DNA from 2 places in the Oharaeibacter diazotrophicus genome. Region 1 is predicted to be linked to the other one. Evidence: predicted binding sites of a transcription regulator. Region 1 holds the regulator's gene; the other holds the start of a gene.

The links. The regulator HrcA, encoded in region 1, represses chaperone genes, less so after heat shock. The targets are predictions, from matches to a motif close to GTTAGCACTCNCNNNNNGNGAGTGCTAAC.
Region 2: groES (co-chaperone GroES) is a predicted target of HrcA. The motif match lies at 1,065-1,093, and genes of this name have one in related genera.

The regions. Positions count from the first base shown of each region.
Region 1 covers NZ_SNXY01000007.1:130,084-133,492, forward strand. The annotation lists gene EDD54_RS09115 (non-canonical purine NTP pyrophosphatase) at 1-602, opposite strand, end outside; gene rph (ribonuclease PH) at 599-1,321, opposite strand; gene hrcA (heat-inducible transcriptional repressor HrcA) at 1,468-2,538, shown strand; gene grpE (nucleotide exchange factor GrpE) at 2,671-3,264, shown strand.
Region 2 covers NZ_SNXY01000009.1:432,889-436,297, forward strand. The annotation lists gene EDD54_RS17055 (DMT family transporter) at 1-921, shown strand, start outside; gene groES (co-chaperone GroES) at 1,182-1,469, shown strand; gene groL (chaperonin GroEL) at 1,523-3,154, shown strand.

The DNA of each region.
Region 1 (3,409 bases):
TGCGACAGCGGGCCGGGCGCGCCCCAGATCGAGCCGTGCTTCTCCTCGGCGGTCATCTCGCCGTAGGTGCGGGTCTCGCCGTCGGGCACGAAGACGGGGTCGTAGCCGTAGGCGATCGGGCCGCGGCGCTGCGGCCAGACCAGGGTACCCGCGCGCTCGCCGAGATATTCCTGGGTGTGGCCGTCGGGCCAGGCGAGGCAGAGCAGCGAGACGAAGGTGGCGCGCCGCTGGTCCGGCGCGGTGGCGCCGACCTTGCGCAGTTCGTCCTCGACCCGGCCCATGGCGAGGTCCCAGTCGCGGCTCGGGCCCGACCAGTCGGCGGTGTGGACGCCGGGTGCGCCCCCGAGGGCGTCGACGCAGAGGCCGCTGTCGTCGGAGAGCGCGACCTCGCCGGCCGCGGTGGCGGCGGCGAGCGCCTTGATGCGGGCGTTCTCGACGAAGGTGGTGCCGTCCTCGACCGGCTCGGGCAGACCGAGTTCGCCGGCGGTGACGAGCTCGATCGCGAGGCCGCCGAGCAGGAAGTGCAGCTCGCGGATCTTGCCCTTGTTGTGACTGGCGACCAGCAGGCGGCGGCCGTCGATGCGGCGGAGGTCCGTGCTCACAGCCCGAGCGCCTTCTTCTGGATTTCGACCAGTTCGCCGATGCCCTTCTTGGCGAGGACCAGCAGTTCGGCGAACTGCGCCTCGGAGAAGGGCTCGTCCTCGGCGGTGCCCTGGATCTCGACGATGCCGCCGCGGCCGGTCAGCACGAAGTTGGCGTCGGCCTCGGCGTCGGAATCCTCGGCGTAGTCGAGGTCGAGCACGGCCTTGCCGGAATAGAGGCCGCAGGAGACCGCGGCGACGTGGTCGCGCAGCACCTTGGCCTGGGCCGGCACGATGTTGCGGGCGCGCATCCACTCGACGCAGTCGTGGAGCGCGACGAAGGCGCCCGTGATCGAGGCGGTGCGGGTGCCGCCGTCGGCCTGGAGGACGTCGCAGTCGATCACGATCTGCTTCTCGCCGAGGGCGATCGGGTCGACGACGGCGCGCAGCGAGCGGCCGATCAGGCGCTGGATCTCGAGGGTGCGGCCGGACTGCTTGCCGGCGGCGGCCTCGCGGCGGGTGCGCTCGTGGGTGGCGCGCGGCAGCATGCCGTATTCGGCGGTGACCCAGCCCTTGCCGGTGCCGCGCATCCAGGCCGGCACCTTCTCCTCGAGCGAGGCGGTCACCAGCACGTGGGTGTCGCCGAACTTGACGAGGCAGGAGCCCTCGGCGTGACGGGTCACCGCGCGCTCGAGCGAGACGGGACGCATGGCGTCGGGGGCGCGGCGGGAGGGGCGCATGGGCTCGGTGTCTCCGGGTGACCTTCTCGGACGGGAGGCCCTTGTAGTCCGCCGCCGCCGGAAAGGGCAAGACCGGCGGGCCGGAGAGGCTTGCGATCCCGGCGCGTCCGCGCCAAATTCCGGTGTGGAGCATCAGACCGGACGCCATGGCAGCGGACACCAGGACGGGCAGCCTCAGGGAACTCGACGAGCGGTCGCGGGAGATCTTCCGCCGCATCGTCGACACCTATCTCGAGACCGGCGAGGCCTCCGGCAGCCGGAACATCTCCCGTCTGCTCGCGGCGCCGCTGTCGCCGGCCTCGGTGCGCAACGTCATGGCCGACCTCGAGCGCGAGGGCCTGATCTACGCCCCGCACACCTCCGCCGGCCGGCTGCCGACCGACCTCGGCCTGCGCTTCTTCGTCGACGCCATGCTGGAGTTCGGCGACCTCACCTCCGAGGAGCGCTCGACCATCGAGACCAAGGTCCGCATCGACGGCGGCGGCCGCTCGGTCGAGACGGTGCTGACCGAGGCGAGCCAGATGCTGTCCGGACTGTCGCGCGGGGCCGGCGTCGTGGTGACGCCCAAGGCCGACATGCGGCTGAAGCACATCGAATTCGTCCGCATCGAGCCGACCCGCGGCCTCGTCGTGCTGGTCGGCGAGAACGGCACGGTCGAGAACCGCCTGATCGACCTGCCGCCGGGGCTGCCGCCGTCGTCGCTGGTCGAGGCCGCCAACTTCCTCAACGCCCGGATCCGCGGCCGCACCCTGTCGGAGATCCGCGCCGAGATCGAGCGCCGCGCCGCCGAGCAGCGCGAGGAGCTCGACGGACTGACCGCCCGCCTCGTCGAGGCGGGGCTGGCGTCGTGGTCGTCCGCCGCCGGCGACCGGCCGCAGACGCTGATCGTGCGCGGGCGCGCCAACCTGCTCGACGACGTCCGTGCCGCCGAGGACCTCGAGCGCATCCGCGCGCTGTTCGAGGACCTCGAGACCAACGCCGACCTCGTGCAACTGCTCGGCCTCGCCGACGCCGGCGACGGCGTGCGCATCTTCATCGGCTCGGAGAACAAGCTGTTCGGCCTCTCCGGCTCGTCGCTTGTGGTGTCGCCCTACCGCGACGGCGACGCGCGCGTGATCGGCGTCGTCGGCGTGATCGGTCCGACCCGGCTCAACTATGCCCGGGTGGTGCCGATGGTGGACTACACCGCGCGGATGGTCGGCCGCCTGCTCGGCTGAGACGGCCGCGGCGGCGGAGCACGGCCTTCCCCCGGCTTGATTTTCCCGGCGCGAACCCTCAAATCCGGTCCGGCCAGTTCAGGCGCCGCCCGTTCCCGACGGCCGCGGTGCCCTTCGCGCACGAGAGGATCGATGACCGACGAGACCGAAACCGCCGCCCCGGCCGACGGGGCCTCCGTCGAAACCCCGGCCGCGGCGCCGCCGGCCGACGACCGCACGGCCGCGCTCGAGGCGGAGGTGGGCCAGCTCAAGGACCAGCTGCTGCGCACCCTCGCCGAGATGGAGAACCTGCGCCGGCGTACCGAGCGCGAGATCGCCGACACCCGCTCCTACGCGGTGGCGAGCTTCGCCCGCGACATGCTGACCGTGAGCGACAACCTCGCCCGCGCCCTGACGGCCGTGCCCGACGAGACCCGCGAGGGTGCCGACGAGGCGACCCGGGCGCTGCTCGACGGCGTCGGCATGACCGAGCGCGAGCTCCTGAAGGCGCTCGAGAAGCACGGCGTGCGCCGGATCGACCCGACCGGCGAGCGCTTCGACCCCAACTTCCATCAGGCCATCTTCGAGGTTCCGAACACCGAGGTGCCCTCGGGCACGGTGGTGCAGGTCGTGCAGTCCGGCTTCGTCATCGGCGAGCGCGTCCTGCGCCCGGCGATGGTCGGCGTCGGCCGCGGCGGCCCGAAGCCGGCGCCCGCCGGCGAGGCCAAGGTCGACCGCACGGTCTGATACCGGCCTCGCCGATTCCCGACTCGTCGAGAATCTGCGAGGTTTCGGCCATCCGGCCGGCGCCCGGTCGGGCGCTCCTCGCCCGAAAAGCTCCGACCAGAGGTCGGACCTTTGCGAACTCGGTCCGACGCCCGCGACCGCGCCC
Region 2 (3,409 bases), on a different contig from region 1:
GGCGGCAAGAACATCCGTCCCGCCGGCACCCCGACCGGCCGGCCGCGCACCGAACTGACGACGCCGATGCCGGTGTTCGCGGCGATCGCCGCGGTCGCGGTGCTGTCGATCATGGACGCGGTGATCAAGGAGGCCGGCGCCCGGCTCGACACCCCGCAGGTGGTGATGCTGCGCTACGCCTTCGGCCTGCTCGCGGTGCTGCCGATCGCGCTTTCGGGGCGGGTGGCGCTGCCGACCCGCGGCACCTTCCGGCGGGCGAGCCTGCGCGTCGCCTTCACGATCTCGACCGCCTTCCTGTTCTTCAAGACGCTGACGCTGCTGCCGCTCGCCGAGGCGGTGGCGATCACCTTCACCGCGCCCTTCTTCATGCTGCTCGCCTCCCGCATCCTGCTCGGCGAGGCGATGCCGCCGAAGGCGCTGTCGGCGATCGCGGTCGGCTTCGTCGGGGTCGTGGTCATGGTGATCGGGCGCGGCGGCTTCGACGAGGGTCTCGGCTCCTGGCTCGGCTACGTCACCGGCCTCGGTTGTTCCGTGACCTACGCGCTGTCGATGATCCTGATGCGCCGCGACGCCGGCCACGATCCGGTGGTGGCGCTCGTGCTCGCCCAGAACCTCACCGCCTTCCTCGCCTCGGTGCCCTTCGGCCTCGCGGTCTGGACGACGCCGTCGGCGGAGACGGTCTGGCTGTTCGTGGCGGCGGGCGCGCTCGGCACCGCCGGCCACCTCTGCTTCGCCTTCGCCTACGGACGGGCCCCTGCCTCGCGCCTCGCCCCGCTGGAATACACCGCCTTCCTGTGGGCCACGGTGTTCGGCGCGATGTTCTTCGGCGAGGTGCCCTCGGCCTGGACGCTCGCCGGCGCGGCGCTGATCGTCGGCGCCTGCCTGATGGTGATGGGCCGGCCGGCCGCCGACGAGGCGTGACGGCGTAGCCGGCGGTTTCCGTCGATCTCAGGCCGTTCAGCCCCGGCACGGACCGTGGGGACTCGGCCCGCGCGCATTTTCCGCGTTCACCACGGCGGTCACGGATCCTTGACATCGCCGTGCGGCACGCCTATCTCACCGGCGCTGGCACTCACCAGAGGCGAGTGCTAACAGCACCCCGATACGAACCGACCGCGGCGTGGACCTGCGCTCGCGGTCGGGGGATCCAACTGGAAGCAGTACCGGAGGAGTAGACCCTCATGAAGTTCCGCCCGCTTCACGATCGCGTGGTCGTTCGTCGTGTCGAGTCCGAAGAGCGGACCGCCGGCGGCATCATCATCCCGGATACCGCCAAGGAGAAGCCGCAGCAGGGCGAAGTGATCGCCGTCGGCTCCGGCGCCCGGAACGAGAAGGGTGAGATCGTCGCCCTCGACGTCAAGGCCGGCGATCGCGTGCTGTTCGGCAAGTGGTCCGGCACCGAGGTGAAGATCGACGGTCAGGATCTCCTCATCATGAAGGAGTCCGACATCATGGGCATCGTCGGCTGAGCCGCGACCCTCGTCATCCAGTCTTTCACTCGACATTCCAGGGATAAGCGACAATGGCTGCCAAGGAAGTGAAGTTCGCGGGCGACGCCCGTGAGAAGATGCTGCGCGGCGTGGACATCCTCGCCAACGCGGTCAAGGTCACGCTCGGCCCGAAGGGCCGCAACGTCGTCATCGAGAAGTCCTTCGGCGCTCCGCGCATCACCAAGGACGGCGTCTCCGTCGCCAAGGAGATCGAGCTCGAGGACAAGTTCGAGAACATGGGCGCCCAGATGGTGCGCGAAGTGGCCTCGAAGACCAACGACATCGCCGGTGACGGTACCACCACCGCGACCGTTCTGGCCCAGGCCATCGTCAAGGAAGGCGCCAAGGCCGTCGCGGCCGGCATGAACCCGATGGACCTGAAGCGCGGCATCGACCTCGCCGTCGCCGCGGCCATCAAGGACCTGACCGCCCGCTCCAAGAAGATCTCGACCTCGGACGAAGTCGCCCAGGTCGGCACGATCTCGGCGAACGGCGAGAAGGAAATCGGCCAGATGATCGCCTCGGCGATGCAGAAGGTCGGCAACGAGGGTGTCATCACCGTCGAGGAAGCCAAGACCGCCGAGACCGAGCTCGAAGTGGTCGAAGGCATGCAGTTCGACCGTGGCTACCTCTCGCCCTACTTCGTGACCAACGCCGAGAAGATGGTCGCGGAGCTCGAGGATCCCTTCATCCTCATCCACGAGAAGAAGCTCTCGAACCTCCAGGCGATGCTGCCGGTCCTCGAGGCCGTCGTGCAGTCGCAGCGTCCGCTGGTGATCGTCGCCGAGGACGTCGAGGGCGAGGCGCTCGCCACGCTCGTCGTCAACAAGCTCCGCGGCGGCCTCAAGGTCGCGGCCGTCAAGGCGCCGGGCTTCGGTGATCGCCGCAAGGCGATGCTCGAGGACATCGCGATCCTCACCGGCGGCCAGGTGATCTCGGAAGATCTCGGCATCAAGCTCGAGAACGTCACGCTCGCCATGCTCGGCCGCGCCAAGAAAGTGCAGATCTCCAAGGAGAACACCACCATCGTCGATGGTGCCGGCTCCAAGGACGAGATCACCGGCCGCGTCGCGCAGATCAAGGCGCAGATCGAGGAGACCACCTCGGACTACGACCGTGAGAAGCTGCAGGAGCGCCTCGCCAAGCTCGCGGGCGGCGTCGCGGTGATCCGCGTCGGCGGCTCGACCGAGGTCGAGGTCAAGGAGCGCAAGGACCGCGTCGACGACGCCCTGAACGCCACCCGCGCCGCGGTGGAAGAGGGTATCGTTCCGGGCGGCGGCACCGCCCTGCTGCGCGCCAAGAAGGCCGTCGAGGCGCTCTCCTCCGAGAACGCCGACATCAAGGCCGGCATCAAGATCGTGCTCCGCGCGCTCGAGGCTCCGATCCGTCAGATCGCCGAGAACTCCGGCGTCGAAGGCTCGATCGTGGTCGGCAAGGTGCTCGAGAGCGGCGAGACCTTCGGTTTCGACGCCCAGAACGAGACCTACGTCGACATGATCGCCGCCGGCATCATCGACCCGACCAAGGTCGTCCGCACCGCCCTCCAGGACGCGGCGTCGGTCGCCGGCCTGCTGGTCACCACCGAGGCGATGGTCGCCGAGCTGCCCAAGGACAAGCCGGCTCCGGCGATGCCGGGCGGCGGCATGGGCGGCATGGACTTCTGATCGATCGTCCGATCAAGCCACCATCCCAAGGGAAGGCGGGCCGCAAGGCCCGCCTTTTCGCGTTTCGGGGGCATGATGGGCTTCGGTTCGCGACCGGGTCGGCCAGACAGTTCGACGGCCGCGCATCCCCCTCATCCGGCCCTCCGGGCCACCTTCTCCCGCAAGGGGAGAAGGAAGCGACGCGGATGAACGGGAGTACCCCTTAGACCGGCGGGGCGCCTTCTTTCCTCCTCCCCACGGGGTTTCCCTTCCTTC